3 regions of the Halomonas sp. EF61 genome follow, and region 1 is predicted to be linked to each of the others. Evidence: predicted binding sites of a transcription regulator. Region 1 holds the regulator's gene; each other region holds the start of a gene.
The links. Region 1 encodes sigma-54, which starts transcription at its own class of promoters, with help from an activator protein. Its sites were predicted from a motif close to TGGCACNNNNNTTGCTNT; they were not measured.
Positions count from the first base shown of each region.

Region 1 (7,343 bases):
GAACCCCAGGTCCTCCAGGGCTTGAAGGGCCACGGACTTTCCCGAGCCGGAGCGACCACTGATGATCACGAGCTGCATGTCCTGTCTCCTTGGGCAGGCGTCCATTGCTGATGGCCTAGGCAAGGCCGCGATCAGGAGGGAGTGTCGTCCCCTGGCGCCTGTTGGCGGATGGCTTCCTGCAGGCGCTCGTGAAGCTCGCGCTGGGAGCTGGCGTGGCGCAGACGGTGACGTGTGTCGGCGTCGTTCATGACGCCGGCGACCTGGCCGAGCAGGGCGAGATGGGCGTCGTCGGCCTCTTCCGGTACCAGCAGTACGAACACCAGATCGACGGGCTCACCATCGATGGCATCGAAGTCGACAGGTTCCGCGAGTTTGAGGAAGCCGGAGATGGGCGCCTTGCAGTGGGGGTTGCGGGCATGGGGAATGGCGACGCCATTGCCTATGCCGGTACTGCCCAGGCGCTCACGTCCGATCAGCCGACTGAAGACCTCCTGGCTGTCCAGGCTCGGGGTGTTCTGCGCAATGAAGGTGCTGAAAAACTCCAGCACCCTCTTCTTGCTGCCTCCCGGGACATCGAACAATGTGCGCTCGGGAGGGAGAATGGCTTCCAATGTCATGAGAGTCAGCGAATTCCGGCGCCTTGGGCGCGGGCTTGGGATTTTTCCTTGTGCTTGACCAGCTGGCGGTCCAGCTTGTCGGCAAGGGCGTCGATAGCAGCATACATGTCGCCGTCCTGCGCTTCGGCATGCAGGTCGGCACCGGCGGCGTGAAGGGTGCAGGCGGCCAGCTGGCGTTCCTTTTCCACCGAGAGGGTCACCTGGACGTTGGTGATGTTGTCGTAGTGGCGCTCCACACGGGTGAGCTTCTCTTGTACGTAGTCACGCAGGGGATCGGTCAATTCGACGTGGTGGCCGGTGATGTTGACTTGCATGACAGGCTCCTTGCTCTTTCGGGTGGTGGCTTGATTGTAACCCTTTTTCCGATCCTGCAAACCCCCTCGACGCTACGCAGAAAGACGCAGATGTCATGCGAAATTTCAAGTGCTTGCGCTTTCCCGATAACTAGGCTAGCGACGCCGCAGCGCAAGGCCTCAGCGCAGTCGCTTGCGCTCGCTGGAAGACGGAATATTCATGGCTTCCCGGTACTTTGCCACGGTGCGTCTGGCGACATTGACGCCGTCTTCCGCCAGCAATTCCACCAGTTTGCTGTCCGACAGAGGTTTGCGGGCAGGTTCCTTTTGAATCAACGATTTGATCATGGCGCGGATGGCGGTACTGGAATGGGCGTCGCCATCCTGGCCGACCTGGCTCGAGAAAAAATACTTCAACTCGAACACGCCGCGAGGCGTGTGCACGAACTTCTGGGTGGTCACGCGGGAGATGGTGGACTCGTGCATCTCCACCTTGTCTGCGATATCGGCCAGCACCAACGGTTTCATGGCCGCTTCTCCCTGCTCGAGGAAGTCGATCTGACGCACCATGATTTCCCGGCCGACCTTCAGTAAGGTGTCGTTGCGGCTGGACAGACTCTTGATCAGCCAGCGCGCCTCCTGCAGGTGGTCCTTGAGGAACTGGTTGTCCTGGCTCTTGTCCGCGCGCCGAATCAGTGCAGCGTAGTCGGGCTGGATGCGCAGTCGGGGCATTGCATCCGGGTTGAGTTCAACGCGCCAGCCCTCTTCGGTGTGGCGTACCACCAGGTCGGGTATGACGTAGTCGTTATCGCTGTCACCGAACTGGCTGCCGGGACGTGGGTCGAGGCTCCGGATCAGCTCGATGACGCTGTCGAGTTGGTCGTCATCGAGTCCTAGTCGGCGCTTCAGCAGACGTCGGTCGCCGCTGGCCAGCGCCTCGAGAAACTGTCTTACCAGTCGTCCGGCCTGGGGCAGCAGGACGGTATCGCGAGGCAGGCTATCCAGTTGCAGCATCAAACACTCGCGCAGGTCGCGGGCGAACACTCCGGTCGGTTCGAACTGTTGCAGCCGAACCAGCACCGCCTCCACCTCGGCGAGGGGAGGGGGGCGACGACCGTCTTGCTCGAGCCCCTGGGCAATGTCATCCAGCGTCTGCTCGAGATAGCCGTCGGCGTTGACCGCGTCGAGCAGGCTCTCGGCGATCAGGCGCTCCTGGTCGCTGACGTCGAGCATCGCCAGTTGCCAGCTCAGGTGGCTGTGCAGTGACTGGGAGCTTGCCTGGCGCTCGAAATCCGGCGCCTCGCCACTGCCGGCGGGGGTGGTGCCCAGGTCCTGGTAGGTGTCGGACCAGTCGCTGTCCACACTGAGTTCCGAGGGAATCTGATCCGCCCAGTCATCTTCCACGGCTTCCCTCGTCTGCTGTTCGCCGAACTCGTCCTCGAGTTCGAGCATGGGGTTGGCCTCCAGCGCCTGCTGGACCTCCTGGCGCAGGTCCAGGGTCGAAAGCTGCAGCAGGCCGATCGCCTGTTGCAGTTGCGGGGTCATGGTCAGCTGGGTACCGATGCGCAGCTGCAGTGACGCCTTGAGGGCCATGGGTCGGGATCCACCAGTGTTGTCGAAAGGCTTTACCCTAACGACGAGTCATCAGACATGCAAGCATCTTGCCAAGTTGGTGTTTTTTGACCTGTGGGAGGGAGTGTAAAGGTCGATGTGGAACAACTTGGTAGGGGGGAGGTGCTTCTTTCGAGGGAGGCCCTGTGTGCAAGGTGAGGCCGACCCTTTCGGGGCCGGCGGTTGGATGCTGATGCTGGCAAGTGTTGCGGCCGCTTGATGCGACTGCGACTGCGACTGCGGCTGTCGGGCGGCCCTGCGGTCTAGAGGCGGAAGTTCTCGCCCAGGTAGACCTCCTTGACGCGCTGGTTGGCGAGGATGGACTCGGCGCTGCCCTCAGCGATGATCTGGCCGTCGCCGACGATGTAGGCACGATCGCAGATATCGAGGGTCTCGCGCACGTTGTGATCGGTGATCAGGACGCCGATATCGCGGGCCTTGAGTTGACGAATGATGGACTTGATCTCGCCCACCGAGATCGGGTCGACCCCGGCGAAGGGTTCATCGAGCAGGATAAAGGCCGGCTCGGTGGCCAGGGCGCGAGCGATCTCGACCCGGCGCCGCTCCCCGCCGGACAGGCTCATGCCGGGGTTGTCACGAATATGGCTGACGTGGAAATCCTCGAGGAGTTGCTCGAGACGTGCTTCTCGGCCCTCGCGGTCGAGGTCCTTGCGGGTCTCGAGGATCGCCATGATGTTGTCGGCCACCGACAGCTTGCGAAAGATCGAAGCCTCCTGAGGCAGGTAGCCGATACCGGCCAGCGCGCGCTGGTGCATGGCCGCGCGGCTCAGGTCCCGATCATCGATGCTGATGCTGCCGGCGTCGGCTCTGACCAGGCCGACGATCATGTAGAAGGAGGTGGTCTTGCCGGCCCCGTTGGGGCCCAGCAGACCGACGATGCTGCCCTGCTCGATCGACAGGCTGATGTCCTGGACGACGCGACGCTTCTTGTAGCTCTTGGCCAGATGGCGAGCGTGGAGAGTCTTCATCAGTTTCCTTGGCTTTCCGGCTCGAGGGTCATGCGAATGCGCTGCTCGCCCTGGACGCCCTGGGCGCTGGAGCGGGCCTGGACCACGCGGCGATCGAGGAAGTACTCCAGATAGGCACCGTCGAAGGTGTCATTGGCCTTGTGCAGCTCAGCCTGGTCGATCAGCTCCATGCGGCGTTCGGCTACGTGGTAGATCACCTTGCGGCCCCAGCCCTTGACCACCGGTTCTTCCGGGGATGGCTTCTGCTCGAGGTAGGCGCGGGAGCCGGTCGCGGTCGCCAGTGACAGTTGTCCCTGGTCGTTGCGCTGGATCTCGACGCGTTCGCCGGTGAGGATCATGCTGCCTTGCACAATGCGCACGTCGCCGGTATAGACCGCGGTACCGGCGCGATCATCGAGATCCAGCTGGTCGGCCTCCACCTGAATCGGTGCGCTGCGATCACTTTCCAGCGCCAGGACACTGCTGCCGGTGGCGCCGGCGGCCAGGCCAAGGGCCAGGGCAAGCAGGAGGGCGGGACTTGGACGCATCATGGAAGGGGCTCCTTATTGAGGCTCTGGCGGATGATGACCGGTGACATTGTCGGTCAGGCGAGCGGTATTGTCATGGATCCAGGCGTCGAAGCGCTCCCCTTGCATCTGTTGAGGGGGTTGGCGTAGGACGGCTGGCGTTTCGCTCCAGACATGGCCACTGTCGCTGTCGTAGACCAATACCTCGGTATCAAGCTGCCAACGCTCCGCGGGGGCCTCGAGATGGGCGTCGCCCGACAGGGTCAGGGGGTTGCCGTCCGGACCCAGTTCACCGTTGTCGGCGTCGGCGATCCACTCTCGGCCGCTGTCGTCGATCAGCGCAAGGTCCGGCTGGTCCACCCGGGTGATGTCGTCGAGCGGTGTGTGCACAAGGCGTGGCGTATCGATGCGCTGGTGGGGGGTGCCCTGGGCATCGAAGCGGGTCAGGCGGGCATCCACCAGGTAGTAGTCGGGCTCGCCGGCCTTGTCATTGGGTACCAGGTCGGGGACGTTGCTCTCGCGGGGGTCGAGCAACGTCAGGCCGCCACCGAGTACCAGCAGCAGGATGACCAGCCAGAAGCGAAAGCCTGGACGCAGTGCGCTCAGTTTCATGTCAGCGGTCCGTTGCTCAGGTAGCTGTCGATGATATCGTCGAGGCGGCCCTGGGCCATCAGCAGGGTGTCGGTGATCTCGCGCACCGCGCCATGTCCGCCGGCAACCTGGGTGACCCAGTCGGCGTGCTGACGAAGATAGCAGGGGGCGCCTGGCACGGTGATGCCGACCGCACTGCGATGGATGCAGGGAAGGTCGGGCAGGTCATCGCCGCAGTAGGCGACCTGGTCGAGGGTCAGGCCAAGCGAATCGCACAGCGATTCAAGGGCGGGCAGCTTGCGCTCGACCCCTTGCTGTACGTGCTCGATGCCGAGTGCTCTGGCTCTCTGGGTGACCATGGGGGAGCTGCGCCCGGTGATCAGGGCCACCTGGATACCGGCGCGCTTGGCCAGCTTGAGGCCGTGGCCATCCAGGGTGTTGAACGCCTTCAACTCGGAGCCGTCGGCGTGGAAGTGCAGTCGACCATCGGTCAGTACGCCGTCCACGTCCAGCGCCAGCAGCTTGATGTGGCGCAGGCGCTCCACCAGTTCCGGCGCGAGGGAGGCGAGAAGCTCGTGAGACATGACGGCGTTCCTTGTAAAGGGATAAATGAGGCTCAGATGACACCGGCGGCCAGCAGGTCGTGCATATGCAGTGCACCGACTGGGCGCTGCTCGTCATCGACCACCGCCAGGGCGGTGATCCGGCCTTCCTCCATCAGCTTGACCGCTTCCGCCGCCAGGGTGGCGGGGCCGATGCGTCGCCCGGGGGTGGTCATCACGTCATCCACGGTAAGCGAGCTGAAGTCCTGATGGCGATCCAGGGTACGGCGCAGGTCGCCGTCGGTATAGACCCCGGCCAGGGTGCCGTCGGGGGACACCACGCAGGTAAAGCCGAGTCCCTGACGGGTGATCTCGAGCAGGGCGTCGCGCAGCGGCGAGCCCGACGGTACCGAGGGCAGCCGGTCGCCGGTATGCATCAGGTCGGCCACGGTCAACAGCAGTCGCTTGCCCAGGCTGCCGCCCGGGTGGGACAGGGCGAAATCCTCGGCGGTGAAGCCGCGGGTCTCGAGCAGCGCCACCGCCAGGGCGTCGCCCAGCGCCAGCGCTGCGGTGGTCGAAGAGGTCGGGGCCAGGTCCAGTGGGCAGGCCTCGCGCTCGACCCCTGCGTATAGATGGGCTTCGGCGTGGCGGGCCAGGGTCGACTGTGCTCGGCCGGTCATGCTGATCAGTGGAATGCCCATGCGCTTGAGCAGCGGCAGCAGGGCAGTGACCTCGGCGGTTTCGCCGGAGTTGGACAGTGCCAGGACGACGTCGCCGGGCGTGATCATGCCCAGGTCACCATGACTGGCTTCGCCGGGATGGACAAAGAAGGCCGGCGTGCCGGTGCTGGCCAGGGTGGCGGCGATCTTGCCGCCGACATGTCCCGACTTGCCCATGCCGGTGACGACCACCCGGCCGCGGCAGGCCAGCAGCAGTTGGCAGGCACGGTCGAAGTCGCCGTCGAGACGCCCGATCAGGGCGTCGATGGCGTCACGTTCCAGCTCCAGGGTGCGTCGTGCGATATCGCGGACGCTCAGGGTCGGCGTCTGCGCCGAGGAGGGGTGTTTGCTCATGGCCATGATTGTTGCCGTTTACTGCCGTTGTCACAAGGGGCCTGCCGCGACCGAAAGGCCGAGCCAGGTCAGATAAAGCGCATAGGTGCAGGCCAGCAGCGCGCCGATCCAGCGCCCCAGGCGCCCTCGGCGTTGCCACAGCAGCAGCGCCGCCAGCAGCAGCGTCAGGCCAAGCATTACCGGAAAGTCGCGGCCGGCGGCTGCGGGATCGGTGGCTCCCGGCGCCAGCAGCGCCGGTACCGGCAGTACCGCCAGCATATTGAACAGGTTGGAGCCGATGACGTTGCCGATGGCCAGATCGTGGTGGCGCTTCAGCGCGCTGGCCACGCAGGCGGCGAGTTCCGGCAGGCTGGTGCCGATGGCGACGACGGTCAGACCGATCACCAGCTCGCTTACGCCAAAGGTGCGTGCCAGCTCAGTGGCGCCCCAGACCAGGGCGCGGGAGCTGGCGATCATCACCGCCAGGGTCAGCACCAGCCAGCCGATGGCCTTGCCCAGTGCCATGCCGGGAATGTCGTCGGCCATCTCCTGTTCGGCCTCGTCGGCGCGAAACAGCCACCACAGACTGAATACCAGCAGCGCGATCAGCAGGGCCGCGTCGAGGCGTTCGAGGCTGCCATCGGCCAGGGCGTAGCCGGCGAGGCCGGTGGCGCCCAACAGCAGTGGCAGCTCGCGGCGCACGATGGTGAAGCGCACCGGGATCGGCACCACCAGTGCAGTCACGCCCAGTACCAGCGCGATGTTGGCGATATTGGAGCCCAGCGCATTGCCGGTGGCCAGGTCGGGGGCGCCATCCAGCGAGGCCATCACCGAGACCACGATTTCCGGGGCAGAGGTGCCGATGGAGACGATGGTCATGCCGACCAGCATGATGCTCATGCCGGCGCGGTAGGCGGTGGCGGCGGCGGCGCCGACAAAGCGATCCGCGCTCCAGAGCAGGCCCACCAGGCCCAGGGCGACGACGACAGACGGTAACAGCATGGAGAACGACTTGGTTGCAGAAAGGGCGCCCATTGAACCCTTAGATAAACCTGCGCGCAAGCGCGCAACCGGGGCACTGGCATGCTGCATTTGAGTTAAGATACGATGTTCGAAAACCGAGCGCGGCTCAAGGCGCTCTA
Region 1 covers NZ_JAMSHM010000002.1:148,562-155,904, reverse strand. The annotation lists gene rapZ (RNase adapter RapZ) at 1-78, opposite strand, end outside; gene ptsN (PTS IIA-like nitrogen regulatory protein PtsN) at 132-617, opposite strand; gene hpf (ribosome hibernation-promoting factor, HPF/YfiA family) at 623-931, opposite strand; gene NFI08_RS09765 (RNA polymerase factor sigma-54) at 1,091-2,503, opposite strand; gene lptB (LPS export ABC transporter ATP-binding protein) at 2,785-3,510, opposite strand; gene lptA (lipopolysaccharide transport periplasmic protein LptA) at 3,510-4,040, opposite strand; gene lptC (LPS export ABC transporter periplasmic protein LptC) at 4,053-4,628, opposite strand; gene NFI08_RS09745 (KdsC family phosphatase) at 4,625-5,191, opposite strand; gene NFI08_RS09740 (KpsF/GutQ family sugar-phosphate isomerase) at 5,224-6,228, opposite strand; gene NFI08_RS09735 (calcium/sodium antiporter) at 6,253-7,203, opposite strand.

Region 2 (7,343 bases), 780 kb from region 1:
GTCAAAGCCTTAGACATCCCCCGCGTTATCGGCCTCCACCGCGCTATAAAGTTGTTCGGGCAGGTCCGGCAAGGCCGCACGCACGCGGTTCCAGCTTGGGATAAAGGGCTTCTCCCTGGGGTTGTCGAGAAAGGCGTTACCGGCCTCGATCAGATTGGCGGCAAACAGCTCCACCGCCTGCTCCTCGGCATGACGGTCCAGGCTCAACCCGTTCATGGTGGCGTCGTGGTCGTAGGCCTCGATCAGATCGAGGGCCAGGCGATAGTAGGTGGCCTTGAGGGTACGAAAGCCTTCCGACGAGAAGCCCACGCCCTGGGTGGCCAGCTTGCGATAGAGCGCCTTGGCGATATCCAGGCTCATGCGGTTGAGCCCGGTGGCCGCGTCATCGGCGGACACCGGTTGATGCTTGTGGTCGTAGACGTCGGCGATATCCACCTGACACAGCCGATTGGTGGAGTGGTCTCGGTGGACCTCGGACAGCACTCCGATCTCCAGCCCCCAGTCGGCGGGGATGCGGATGTTGTCCAGCACCTCGGTGCGCATCGAGAACTCCCCCGACAACGGGTAGCGATAGCTGTCCAGGTAGTCCAGGTAAGGCAAGGGCCCGTGCATGATCTTCAGCGCCCGCAGCAGAGGGGTCACCATCAGCCGGGAGACCCGGCCGTTGAGCTTGCCCTCGGCGATACGCGGGTAGTAGCCCTTGCAGAAGGCGTAGTTGAAGCGTGGGTGGGCCACCGGATACATCAGCCGTGCCAGCAGGCCGCGGTCGTAGGTCAGGATATCGCAGTCATGCAGCCCCACCGCGGCGGTGCGCCCGGAGGCCTGCACATAGCCCGCACAGAACCACACGTTGCGGCCCTTGCCCGGCTGCTGTGGCGCCAGGCCTTCCTCGGCCAGCTGCGCGTCCAGCGCGCTCAGGCGTGGGCCGTCATTCCACAGGATGCGATGGTGCTGGGGCAGGCGCGAAAAGAACTCGCGTGCCCGCAGAAACTGGTCCCGGTCGGCACGATCGAGGCCGATCACGATCTCCGACAGATAGCTCGCCTGGGCGAGGGATTCGACGATGGCGTCCAGCGCCGGGCCTTCCAGCTCCGAGTACAATGACGGCAGGATCAGCCCGAGCGGGCGCTGGCGGCCGAAGCGCTCCAGATCCGCCTCCAGGTCTTCGACCTTGCGCCGAGTCAGGTTGTGAAAGTCGGTGATGATGCCGTTCTGGTGGAAATCGCTCATGCCTCACCCTCCTCGCCCAGCTTGTGATGATCCTTGTCGTCGGCGCCGCCGGCATCTGCGCTGCTGGAAGGCTCCGCCGCATCCTGCTCTCCCCAGAAGTGCGCAACCCCCTCGGCCCAGCCCCTGGGGCCCAGCGCCTCGCTGCGATACAAGCGCGGCTGGCATGGGGACACGTCGAGGCCATGGCGAGCACGAATCACCACCGCCGCATCGGTGGCCTCGAGCATGGCGACATCGTTGGGGCCATCGCCCAGCGACAGGGTCTCGGGGCGTCGGCCCTTGAGCGCCTCGAAGCGGGCGCACAGCCATTGCACCGCCTGGCCCTTGTCGGTGTCGCCGAGCACGTGCCAGAAGCGCCCGCCCCTCGTCATGCGCAGGCCGTCACTGGCCAGGCCCTCGCGAAAGCGCTGCAGCAGCGCTTCGTCGTCTTCCCACAACAGCGGCTCGCTGCCCTCGCGCAGGCGTGCCAGGCGAGCCTCCTGTTCATCCAGACCGGTGAAGGCCACCACGTCTTCCAGCGCCATCTCGCTCATGGTCAGAAAGCGCGCGGAAAGCCGCTCACGCCAGATCGCCACCCGCCGACGAATCAGCCCGATATCCACCCCGATGGTGCGGATCACCAGGCCATCCGGGCCCGGCTGTCCCTCGCGTCGGGCGTGACACCAGCTGGGGGGCAGCGCGATCACCGCGCCGTTCTCGGCGATAAAGGGGCGATCGGCAAGGCCGAGCTGCTGGCGCAGGCCGAGCAGTTCACTGCGGGTCTTGCTGGTCACCGGGATCACCGCGACGCCGGCCTCACGCAGGGCATCGAGCCAGGGCTCGGCGGGCTTCCAGCCGTAGTCATGGTGGTCGAGCAGCGAGCCATCCAGGTCGGTGAACAGCAGCCTGGGCCCGTCGAAGGCACCGATTAGGGGGGTCGTGCTGGCGTGCATGGTGGGACCTTCGCATCAAAAGGGTTCACCGAGATACAAAGCAAGGGCTGCGCCAGCGCTGAGAAGAGCAACGGGAAAACAAGCAGATGAAGGGAAGGTAGACGTCAGCGCAACGAGGCCCCGTCAGGTCCGGGGCGGACGCGGCCGTGCCCGGTGCAGGATAAGGCACCACAATGGTGCATCGACAGCCGACGCCCCGCTGCAAGCACACAGCCCCAGAACGACGACACCCCCGAGAGCGGAGCTCTCGGGGGTGTCTTTGGTGGCCTCAGGCGGACGGGTCACCCCGCCGGGCACTCAGCCGTAGACCGGCAGACGGGCGCAGACTTCTTCCACCTTGGCCTTGACCTCGGCCTCGATGGCCTCGGTGGACTCGCCCTTGGCCATGACGTCGAGGATGTCGCAGATCCAGCCAGCCAGATCACCGCACTCGCTCTCGCCGAAACCACGGGTGGTGACCGCCGGGGTGCCGATACGCAGGCCAGATGTCACGAAGGGGCTCTGCGGATCACCGGGCACGGCGTTCTTGTTGACGGTGATGTGGGCACGACCCAAGGCCGCGTCCGCGTCCTTGCCGGTCAGGCCCTGCTTGATCAGCGACAGCAGGAAGAGGTGATCCTCGGTGCCGCCGGAGACCACGTCGTAGCCACGCTCGATAAATACCTTGGCCATGGTCTGGGCGTTCTTGACCACCTGCTGCTGGTAGGTCTTGAACTCGGGCGCCATGGCCTCCTTGAAGCAGATCGCCTTGGCCGCGATGACGTGCTCGAGCGGGCCGCCCTGGCCGCCGGGGAAGACCGCAGACTGCAGCTTCTTCTCGATGTCGGCGTCGTTCTCGGCGGACAGGATCAGACCACCACGCGGACCGCGCAGGGTCTTGTGGGTGGTGGTGGTGACCACATGGGCGTGGGGCAGCGGATTCGGGTAGACACCGGCGGCAACCAGGCCGGCCACGTGGGCCATGTCCACCAGCAGGAAGGCACCCACCTCGTCGGCGACCTCGCGGAAGCGTGCCCAGTCGATGATCTGCGAGTAGGCGGAGAAACCGGCGATGATCATCTTCGGCTGGTGCTCGCGGGCCAGGCGGGCCACCTCGTCGTAGTCGATGCGGCCGGACTCGTCGATGCCGTACTGCACGGCATTGTAGTGCTTGCCGGAAAAGTTCGGGCGGGCGCCGTGGGTCAGGTGACCGCCGGCGTCGAGGCTCATGCCCAGCACGGTGTCACCGGGCTTGACCAGGGCCTGGAAGACCGCGCCGTTGGCCTGGGAGCCGGAGTGCGGCTGGACGTTGGCGTAGCTCGCGCCAAACAGCTCCTTGGCATAGTCGATGGCCAGCTGCTCGACCACGTCGACGTACTCGCAGCCACCGTAGTAACGCTTGCCGGGATAGCCTTCCGCGTACTTGTTGGTCAGCTGGCTACCCTGGGCTTCCATCACCCGGGGGCTGGCGTAGTTTTCGGAGGCGATCAGCTCGATGTGAGCCTCCTGACGGGCGACTTCCTTCTGCATCGCATCGAACAGGGCATCATCGAAACCGGCAATCTGCATATCACGGCTGAACATCGGCGGCATAACCTCGCAGCGGGGGATTCAAGGGGCAATCGCGAAAAGCGGGCCGCCATCATAGCGCAGCCCATGACCGCTTTCACATGAAAGACCGTCATGGGCTGCTGCATGATTTCTCATCTTGGCTTCAGTCAGACTGAAGCGTGGCCTGAAAGAGTGCCCGCCACTACTCCAATACGGGTCCACTACGGGTCCACTACGGGGCGTAAATGAGCATATTGATCCGATTTTTTACGCCGTATTACCGAGCGCAGGCACTTTTCCGCCAAGCCCTAGTCCATCGTGACTTCCATGGACAACGCCTGGGGCAGCCCCAGCGGGTCCTGGGCCAGCTTCTGGAGCTGTCGGCTGGGTGGCAGGCTGAGGTCGATCGACATCTCGCTGGCCTCGCCGGCCATCATCTGCACCAGCCCCGTGAGCACCGCGCCGATCTGCGGTCCCATCATGATGCCGAAGCCTTCGGACTGGGTCCTGAGCTGTTCGAGCAGGGCGTCTTCGGACACCCCCTGGGTCGCCGCCACCACCGGCGCGATACGCCCAAACACGCCCAGATCGCTGAGACTGAGCGAGACGTCGCCGCCCTGGGTGTCCAGCTCGGTCCAGTCCTCGAGGCCGGCAAAGTAGGCCGCAGGGTCCTGGCCCTTGGGCAGGTTTACCGGCAGGTCACTATCGAAGCCGAGACGGAAGGCATCGGCTGCGGTCATCTCGAAACGGCTGGCCACCTGGCCATTGGCACCGTTGGCCTCCCAGGTACCGTCCATGTCGGCGTCCAGGGTGAGCTGTCCGGAGCCATCGGTCAGCACGTTGCTGACCAGGCGTAGCTGGGTGCGCTCGTCCACCGGAGCCAGCTCGATCATCCTGGCCAGATCCACCGTCAGGTTGTCCATGCGCCCGCTGTACTCGCCGTCGTTCATGTCGCCGTCGGCCACCAGATGCTCAAGGCTTGCCACCAGCCGATCGGTGGCAATCTCCAGGTCCTCGAGCTCGAGGGCGTCCACCGTGGGCGCGTCGCTCGCAAGCCCCTTGAGGCCGGTCAGACTGAGTGACGGCAGCGAGAAGGTTCCGGCCCCGAGTTCCTCGAAGTTGTCGCTGGAGCCGCTCATCCCGGTCAGGGTCAGGCTGCCGATGGCATCGGCGCTGACGTCGCTGGCGCCCAGGCTCTGGATCTCGATGCGGCCGGGATAGTCGCCCCAGGGAAGGTCCGCCCCCACCTTGCCCTGGCGCTGATCCATTACCAGTCCTTCCAGGCTAATCCCGGCCAGCGGGTTGTCTTCATCCCAGGGCAGATCACGCAGATCGAGCACCGGCTGGCCGGGCTCCTCGAACACCAGCCGCTCGAGCAGCATGCTGGCGCCCCGGTCGACCAGCTCGATGTCCTCGAGCACCACTTCTTCCGGTGCGTCGTAGTCGCCCTCGACCAGGTAGCGCGCGATGGTCAGGCGTTCGCCGTTGTCGCCGGTCAGGGTCAGGTTCTCGGCACTGGTGGTGCTGCCGAGCAGCTCATCGGATACCTCGCCGATCTCGAGGGTACCTTCGCGCTCCAGGGCCGCACGCAGGTCAGCCTCGAGACGTTCGGCGTCGGCCTGTGCGACGCTCGCCCCCAGAGAAAGCAGCGCCACGAAAGGGACGGCGTGGCGGGAAGACAGACGGCACTTCATGAACTTTCACCTCCGGTGTGAAAATAGAACCTGGCAAACGCCAACGATCTTTGCCGATACGGCAGTTGTGTCAGCCTTCACTGTAGCGCCTGAACGAACCCGTCGACAGGCCTTCAGCAGTGTTGACAGGACATCGGTCACTCAATCCAGCGGCAGGCGCGCCGACAACCGCCGACTCACCTCCTCGATCACCGCCAGGCGCGCCCGACGCTTGTCGTTGGCGTCGATCAGCACCCACTCGCCGCCAGGGGCATGTGTTTCCGCGAACATCTCGTCGATGGCCTGCTGGTAGTCGTCCCAGCGCTCGCGGTTGCGCCAATCCTCGTCGGTGAGCTTGTGCCGCTTGTGAGGGGTCTCGGCCCTGGCTTCGAAACGCTCGAGCTGCTCGTCCTTGTCGATGGCCAGGAACAGCTTGACCAGCACGGTGCCGTGCTCGAGCAGGCGCGCCTCGAACTGGCGAATCTCTTCAAAGCCGCGTCGCCAGTCCCGCTCGTCGGCGAGGCCTTCGACCCGTTCCACCAGCACCCGGCCATACCAGGAGCGGTCGAAGATCGCCACCCGGCCATCGCGGGGCAGACGATGCCAGAAGCGCCACTGCCACGGGTGCAGGCGCTCCTCCTCGGTGGGCGCAGCGATCTGATGCACACGGTACTGACGTGCATCCATTGCCGAGGTCAGGCGATGGATGCCGCCGCCCTTGCCGGCAGCGTCATGGCCCTCGAATACCACCACCAACGGCACTCCCTGGCGCGCGGCACTGCGCGCCAGCTGGGCCAGCCTGGCCTGGGCGTCGGCCAGGCGCTCGCTGTAGTCGCGTTTCTTGAGTCGGGGGGGCGGGTCGTCATGCTCGAGGGCGTCGAGCCGGGGGGGAGCGATGGCATTCAGTGGGGGAGTCTCGGGGCGCTCGAGGGCCGGGACAGGGCTTGCCATGACCTTCTCGAGGACTTCGGCCACCTGGGGCAGCAGGTCGTTGCCGGGGCTCGCGTCGAGCTCGATCCAGGGACTGTGGCGACAGTGGGTGCGCGCACGCAGGTCGCGGGCAAGCTCATCGAGCAGGCCATGCTGGGCGTGGCGGCGCCACTTTTCGTCGGTAACCTGCCAGCGACTGGCAGGGTCGGCGGCCCAGGCCTCGAGTCGTTGTCGCTGGGTGTCTGCATCGATCTGCAGCCACAGCTTGACCAGGCGAACCCCGTCGGCGGCAAGCTCCGCCTCGAACTGACGCATCTGTTCGATGCGGTCATTGTAGGCGCCCTCGCCCAAGGCGCGGGAGGCCCGCGCCAGCACCGCATCGCCGACCCAGCCATGGACGAACACCCCGAGCCGGCCACGCCCCGGAAGACGCCGCCAGAATCGCCACCAGTAAGGTCGTCGGCGCTCCTCGTCGCCGGGCACCAGGGCGTGCACCTCGGTCAACCGGTTCTCCAGCCAGTGGTTGAGCAGGTTGATCAGCTCGCCCTTGCCGGTGGCGGCGTGGCCGGCCACCAGCACTACCACTGCCCGATCCGCTCGCTGGGCCAATTCAAGCTGGGCCGACAGCAGCCGAAACCGCTGACACTCCTCGGCGGACATGGTCTTGCCGGAGGCGTTCTTGCGAGAGGCGTTGCTGGTTGAGCCCCGCTTCTTTCCCTTTGCCACCTTGGTCCTGGTCATCGTCGCTCCTTCATGACGCACTTCCCTGTTCATAAGGCGCATCGCTTTGCATAAGGCGCTTCGCTTTGCATAAGGCGCATCGCTTTGCATGAGGCGCTTCGCGTTTCGTGAGACGCTCCGCCCTTTCATGATGATTCGCCTTTCAGGCCTCGCCCAGCAGCCCCAGGCTCGCCGCCGGCGCCTGTCGCCGAATGCCACGGGACAACAGATGCCCTACCAGGCCCAGTACCACAGCGCCGAGCGTCGGGACCAGCAGCCAGACCCAGGGATGCACCCGCGGCGGCAGATCCAGCCACAGCAGATATAA
Region 2 covers NZ_JAMSHM010000002.1:933,076-940,418, forward strand. The annotation lists gene NFI08_RS12975 (glycosyltransferase family protein) at 10-1,230, opposite strand; gene NFI08_RS12980 (HAD-IIB family hydrolase) at 1,227-2,162, opposite strand; gene glyA (serine hydroxymethyltransferase) at 2,460-3,725, opposite strand; gene NFI08_RS12990 (hypothetical protein) at 4,001-5,386, opposite strand; gene NFI08_RS12995 (hypothetical protein) at 5,528-7,036, opposite strand; gene NFI08_RS13000 (ABC transporter permease) at 7,179-7,343, opposite strand, start outside.
Region 2: a site for sigma-54 is predicted at 2,200-2,217, ahead of NFI08_RS12980 (HAD-IIB family hydrolase). Genes of this name have one in related genera too.

Region 3 (7,343 bases), 780 kb from region 1:
GATGCCGACCATCACGTGGCGTAGCTGGACCTGGCCGCTTTCGACGAAGGGCCGGCTCTGCTGCCACAGGCGGGTGCAGTAGGGGCAGTTGGGATCGGTGAACACATAGACGATGCGCTCGGCGTCGGGATCGCCATCGGCGATCCAGGCGCTGTCCTCAAGGCTCTGCCAGGTGGTCTCGTCCTGGGGGCCGCGCACCAGGCGCTCCAGCGGCGCCTCCGACAGATTGTTGGCGTCGGCGTCGATCAGATTGCCGACGATGGCGTGCTCGCCATCCTCGGTGACGAAGATGGTCATCGGCTGTCCGCGATGGCTGGCGGCGAAGCCGCTGAGCCCACCCGGCGCGTCGAATTCACCGTGCACCTCAAGACCTTCCTCCTCCAGCGCCTCGATGGGGGCGGGGTGGTCCTCGGCCTCGACGCTGGACAGTGGCATCAGGCCGAAGGCCACCGCCGCCAGGGTCATGAAGGAACGCTGATGGCGGGGCAGGTCGGGGAGGCGGGGCAGTCGGGGGCGGCGGGGCATGTCGTTACTCTCCGGCATCTTGTAGGACGAATCCCGCGACAAGCGAGAATCACTCGCACTAGGACAGCAGCAAACGCCATCGGTTCGACCGCTGACGTCGCCGGGCAGTGAAAGCGCCAGGGCCGCGCTGTTGTGCGATACACCGAGCGCGCGGTGACTTATCTGTCGGTGCGCACCAGCCACAGTGAACGATAGGGGGCCAGGGTGTCGACGGGCCGCCAGGCGCCCCCTTCCAGCAGGTCCTGCCAGCCGGACTGGTCGAGGCCGTCCAGTACCAGTGGCTGAGGCCGATCGGTGACGTTGTGAATGGCCAACAGTCGACGGCCATCGTCCAGGGGGCCGCGCTGGATCGCCAGCAGCTCCGGTGGTGTGGGGATGACCGTCTGGGCCGCATCGGGGTGGAAGCAGGGTTCCCTGCGACGGATCTCGAGACGGCGGGTGAGGGCGAAGAACACCTCGCGGGTCGGCGTGTGACGGCTGTCCAGCAGAGGTTCCAGCTCCTGGCGGTCCCAGCGCTTGCGATTGATCGAACGCAGGCGCCCACTGCGTTCGACCCCGTCGTGGTCGTTCTGGGTGGCGGTCAGGCAGTGCAGGTAGACGCCGGGGATACCCTTCAGCACCAGCATCAGGTGCTGGCTCAACAGGAAGCGCTCGACCTGCCACGGGTCGGGGCCGCGCCGGGTCCCGCTCATGGCATCGAACCAGGTGATATTGAGCTCGTAGGGGCTGTCGCTGCCGTCGGCCTGCCGGCGCATGCTGACGAAGCCACCGAAGCGCTGCATCAAGGCGACCAGGGCGTCGATCTCGTGGCCTTCCAGCCAGCCTTCCAGCGGGCGCACGCCAATGCCATCGTGGCTGGCGGTGAAGTTCAGATAGCTGCAGCCGGCGGGGAGCTCGGGCAGGCTGTCGAGCCAGCGTGCCAGGGTGCCGGCCTCGCCACTGGTCAAGGTGTGCAGCAACAGAGGTGGCAGCGGGAACTGGTAGACCAGGTGGGCCTCGTCGGGCGGCGTATCCTGTCGCTCCAGGCCGAAGTAGCTGATGTTCTCGGCGTGGGGCACGTTGGTCTCGGTGATGATCAGGGTGCCGGGGGCGACGTGGTCGACCACCGCCCGCAACAGCCGCACCACCGCGTGGGTCTCGGGAAGGTGGATACAGCGGGTGCCGGGGCGTTTCCACAGGAAGGCGACGGCGTCCAGCCGGACGATGCGGGCGCCCTGCTGCAGGTAGAACAGCAGGATGCCGACGAATTCGATCAATACGTCGGGGTTGGCGAAGTTGAGGTCGATCTGGTCCTCGGAGAAGGTCGCCCACAGGTGGCGAACGCCACGGCGGGTGCTGACGGGGACCAGCAGCGGTGAGCTGCGCGGACGCACCACCTCGCTGAGATCGGTATCGGGGTCCATCTCGATGAAGTAGTCGCGCCCGGGCAGGTTGCCGCCGAGATAGTCGGCAAACCACAGTGATTCTCGCGAGACATGGTTGAGCACCAGGTCCACCATCAGATCATGGTGACTGGCCAGGCGCCGGATATCGCGCCAGTCGCCCAGTTTCGGGTCGACTTCGCGATAGTGGATCACCGAGAAGCCGTCGTCGCTGCTCCAGGGGAAGAAGGGCAGCACATGGACACCGCTGAAGACGGTCTTCAGGCGCTTGCTCAGGAACTCATCGAGTACCGCCAGGGGGGGCTTGTCGGCATCCAGCAGCGAGTCGCCATAGACGATCAGCCACTGGTCCTGCTCGCTCCACAGCGTCTGGCGTGCACCATGACGGTGCCTCAACCCGGCCCCCTGCGCTTCGATCATGCGCAGCAGACGGCGCAGGACCTCTTCGCTGCGTGCACCATAGAGAGGCGCGAGCAGCTCTGCGGCACGCTGGCGAAAGTCGTCGGGTTCCAGGGGGGAGAGGTGGCTTGCCATGGTGTCCTCCGCAGGCGTGGGGGCGCCTTGCCCCGTGAGCGCTCGCCATTTCATTGACGGCTAGAAAGAAAGTATCAAGCACAGGGCGTGCCAACTCAGCTGAAATCGCGGATGACCTGGGCCATTGCGCTGGGCGGGGCAGGCCTCAGCCGTTACACTATGGCGACATATTTTTCCTGCCGGACTGTCCGCTATGCATTGCCCCTTCTGTGGCGCCCAAGAGACCCGAGTGACTGACTCCCGGCTGGTCGCCGAAGGTGATCAGGTGCGCCGACGGCGGCAGTGTGCTGGCTGCGGTGAGCGCTTCACCACCTACGAGACCGCTGAACTTATCATGCCACGGATCATCAAGGCCGATGGCTCGCGGGAGGTGTTCGACGAGATCAAGCTGCGGGCCGGCATGCTGCGGGCGCTGGAAAAACGCCCGGTCAGCGCCGAGTCGATCGAGGCGGCGGTGGAACGTATCCGCCAGAACCTGCGCGCACGAGGCGAGCGCGAGGTCCAGGCGCGGGTGGTCGGTGAAGAGGTGATGAATGCCCTCAAGCGCCTCGATCAGGTGGCCTATATCCGCTTTGCCTCAGTCTATCGACGGTTTCAGGATATCGACGAATTTCGCGCCGAGATCGACCGCCTGGCCCAGGAGCCGAGTTTCTCGCCCGACACCGGGGAGAGCACATGAATCCGACGGACAGCACGGCAGGCCAGGATGAAGCCTGGATGGCCAGGGCATTGAAGCTGGCCGAACGCGGTCGCTACACCACCATGCCCAATCCGAGGGTCGGCTGCGTACTGGTCAAGCACGGCAAGCATCTGGCCGACGGCTACCATCAGCGCGCCGGGGAACCCCACGCCGAGGTCCATGCACTCGAGGCTGCCGGTGAGCACGCCCGAGGCGCCACCGCTTACGTGACGCTGGAACCCTGCTCCCACCAGGGGCGCACAGGGCCTTGCTGCGATGCCTTGATCAAGGCCGGTGTCGCCAGGGTAGTGGTAGCCATGCAGGATCCCAATCCTCAGGTGGCGGGACGCGGTATCGCACGACTGCGTGACGCCGGGGTCGAGGTAAGGCTCGGTTGCCTCGAGGCGGACGCCCAGGTATTGAACGCCGGCTTCGTGTCGCGCATGACCCGGGGGCGTCCACGGGTCAGCCTCAAGCTCGCCATGAGCCTCGACGGCCGTACCGCCATGGCCTCCGGCGAGTCCCAGTGGATCACCGGTGCCGAGGCTCGGCGTGACGTCCAGCGGCTGCGGGCTCAGAGCTGCGCCATCCTCACCGGGGTGGATTCGATCATCTTCGACAACTCGCGGCTGACGGTGCGTGCCGATCAGCTCGGGCTCGATGACGCCGAAGTCATCGCCCGACGCCAGCCGCTGAGGGTCGTGGTGGACTCGCGCCTGCGCATGCCGCTGGCCGCGGCCTGCCTGAGCGAGCCAGGGGAGACGCTGGTGGTCTGCGTCGAGGGCAGCGAATCCCCTCGCAGAGACGCGCTGACGCGCTCCGGCGCGCGGGTGCTGGAGATGCCAGCAGGCGACGACGGCCGCGTCGATCTTGGCGCGCTGCTCAAGTGGCTAGGTGACGAGGGCGGCTGCAACGAGCTGTTGGTGGAGACCGGCGCGACCCTGGCAGGTGCCTTGATGGATGCCTGTCTGGTGGACGAGTTGCGTCTTTACATGGCGCCGACCCTGCTCGGCTCCGGCGCGCGCGGGCTGATGGCGTTGTCGGGTATCGAACGCATGGCCGAGCAACGGCCTCTGGAAATTCTCGATATCCGCGCCCTCGGCAAGGACTGGCGCATTCTTGCGCGCCCGGCGCTGGCCGCCTGCACCGAGCACTGATTCGACGAAAGTCGCCGGGGGATCGCAGTAGCGGGGCTTCATATAAGCGGCGCCCAACGCGGAGTCGCAGTGTCCGATCTTGATATAAGCGGCGCCCGACGCCCTGTCAGGTCTTTGTCTTTGACTGGCGCCCGACGCCGCGCCACGGTACCCTGACGCGGTTTCTGGCCGCCGTCGCGAGTGGCCATTTTAGATCCAGGGAGCATACATGTCGCAGTCTTCCAGCGGGGGCCTGGCCCCTATTGCCGAACTCGTCGAGGATATCCGCCAGGGCCGCATGGTGATCCTGATGGACGACGAGGATCGGGAAAACGAAGGTGACATCATCATGGCCGCCGAGAAGGTCGAGGCCTGGCACATCAACTTCATGGCGGTTCACGCCCGTGGTCTGATCTGCATGCCGATGACCCGGGAGCGCTGCGAACAGCTCAAGCTGCCGCTGATGGTGCAGGACAACGGCTCCGGTTTCGGTACCAAGTTCACCCTGTCCATCGAGGCCGCCGAAGGGGTCAGCACCGGCATCTCCGCTGCTGACCGCGCGCGCACGGTGCAGGCCGCCTGCGCGCGCAATGCCAAGGCAGAAGACATCGTCCAGCCCGGCCACATCTTTCCGCTGATGGCCGAGCCCGGCGGCGTGCTCCGGCGCGCCGGCCACACCGAGGCGGCCTGCGATCTGGCCGCCCTGGCCGGTTGTGATCCCAGCGGTGTGATCTGTGAGGTCATGAACGACGATGGCAGCATGGCCCGACGTCCTGAGCTCGAGCGCTTCGCCGAGACCCACGGGATCAAGATGGGCACCATCGCCGACCTGATCCACTACCGGATCCACAACGAGCAGACGGTAGAAGAGGTCGAGCGACTGCCAGTGACCACCGCCTACGGTGAGCTGACCGCCCACGTCTTTCTCGACCGCACCCACAAGGTGCACCACCTGGCGCTGGTGAAGGGCTCGCCGAGTCCGGACAGCGTGACCACGGTGCGGGTGCATCTGGCCAACGAGATGCGTGACCTGATGTGCCTGGTCAAGGGCGAGGACGCCTCCTGGCGCGCCCACCAGGCGCTGGAAGAGGTGGCGCGGGCCGAGCAGGGTGTCTTCGTGCTGCTCGATGACATGCGTCCGCATCAGGACCTCAACGATATGCTGCAGGTGTTCCTGGAGCGCCGCCGCACCGCTCGCGGCAGCGAGTCCGACGGCGCCGGCAACTACCTGACCATCGGCACCGGCTCCCAGATCCTGCGCGAGCTCGGTGTCGGCAGGATGCGTCTGCTGAGCTCACCGTGGAAGTTCTCCGCGCTGTCGGGTTTCGATCTCGAGGTGGTGGACATCGTCTCGCCAGCTGATATCAGCGGTTGATTCACGCCGGGCGAGGCAGTAATGCTGGCGTCCGGTGTTTCGGTTTTTACCAGGGGACAGGCCCTTTGACAGGGTCACCCCGACTACCGGCCCCAGGCCGGTACATTCAGGAAGATTCAAGATGCAACCTATTTCCCAAGTCGAAGGCAGCTTCGTCGACGTCCAGGGCCGCTACGTGATCGTCGTGGGCCGCTTCAATCACCATGTGGTAGATAGCCTGGTCGAGGGCGCGGTGGACAGCCTGGTGCGCCACGGGGTGGACATGGAGATGATCGACATCGTCCACGTCCCGGGTGCCTGGGAACTGCCGCTGGCGGTCAAGCGTGTGCTCGCGGTGGCGCGTCCCGACGCCGTGGTCGCGCTCGGCGCGGTCATTCGCGGCGGTACCCCGCACTTCGAGCACGTGGCCGGCGAGTGCAATTCCGCGCTGTCGCGGCTACAGCTGGAGTTCGACACCCCGGTGGCCAACGGTGTGCTGACGGTCAACTCCATCGAGCAGGCCATCGAGCGGGCCGGCACCAAGGCCGGTAACAAGGGCGTCGAAGCCGCCATGGCCGCCATGGAGATGGTGTCGCTGCTGCGTCATTTTGGTGACGATGCCGAGGAGACCCCCGCATGAGCCGCGAACAGCGTGCGCCCAGCAAGGCCCAGCAGTCTCGCCGTGCGGCTCGCGAGCTGGCGGTGCAGGGACTTTATCAGTGGCAGATGACCGACAAGTCCATCACCGCGGTCGAGGCCGAATTTCGCAGCCAGGTGCCCGATGACGACCTGGAGGTGCACGAGAACTGGCTCAAGGTCATGGAAATCGCCGATCTGGCGCTGTTCCATGAGCTACTGCATAACGTCGCACGCTACCGCAAGGAGCTCGACGCCTCGATCTCGCCGCTGCTGGACCGCCGCCTCGAGGACATCGATCCGATCGAGCTGGCGATCCTGCGCCTTGGGGCCTACGAGCTGTCCAAGCGTCTGGAGGTCCCTTATCGGGCGGTGATCAACGAAGGGGTCGAGCTGGCCAAGTCCTTTGGCGCCACCGATGGCCACAAGTACATCAACAGCATTCTCGACAAGCTGGCCATCAAGCTCAGAAGCGCCGAGGTCAGTGCCCGTCGCCGCTGAAGGTCGCGCCTGATGTACGGAGAATTCGAACTCATCGAGCGCTGGCTGGCGCCCACGACGGGCGAGCCCGGCAAGGCCTCCGGCGTCTCGCTCGGGGTGGGTGATGACGCCTGCCTGATGCGCCCGTCGCCAGGGCACGAACTGGTCGTCAGCGTCGACACGTCGGTGGAAGGGCAGCATTTTCCCGAAGACGCACCGCCGCAGGCGCTGGGGCATCGCGCCCTGGCGGTGAGCCTGAGTGATCTGGCCGCCATGGGCGCGCAGCCGCGCTGGTGTCTGATGGCACTGACGTTGCCCGAGGTGGAAGAGCAGTGGGTGGCAAAGTTCGCCCAGGGCTTCCATGCTGTGTGCGACGAGGCGGACATGACCCTGGTCGGGGGCGACGTCACCCGGGGCCAGCGCGCCGTCAGCGTCACCGTGATGGGCGAGGTACCTGCGGGCGAGGCGCTGCGTCGCGACGGTGCCCGCGCCGGCGACGTGCTGGCGGTCACCGGTGCGCTGGGTGGCGGCGCCGGGGGACTGGCGGCCTGGTACGAGGGTCAGCGAGATCTCGAGTCACCGCTGCTTGCCCGCTACTTGTTGCCCCAGGCGCGCTG
Region 3 covers NZ_JAMSHM010000002.1:925,263-932,605, reverse strand. The annotation lists gene dsbG (thiol:disulfide interchange protein DsbG) at 1-525, opposite strand, end outside; gene NFI08_RS12965 (sugar phosphorylase) at 684-2,441, opposite strand; gene nrdR (transcriptional regulator NrdR) at 2,635-3,120, shown strand; gene ribD (bifunctional diaminohydroxyphosphoribosylaminopyrimidine deaminase/5-amino-6-(5-phosphoribosylamino)uracil reductase RibD) at 3,117-4,277, shown strand; gene ribBA (bifunctional 3,4-dihydroxy-2-butanone-4-phosphate synthase/GTP cyclohydrolase II) at 4,486-5,631, shown strand; gene ribH (6,7-dimethyl-8-ribityllumazine synthase) at 5,753-6,250, shown strand; gene nusB (transcription antitermination factor NusB) at 6,247-6,747, shown strand; gene thiL (thiamine-phosphate kinase) at 6,760-7,343, shown strand, end outside.
Region 3: a site for sigma-54 is predicted at 2,517-2,534, ahead of NFI08_RS12965 (sugar phosphorylase). Genes of this name have one in related genera too.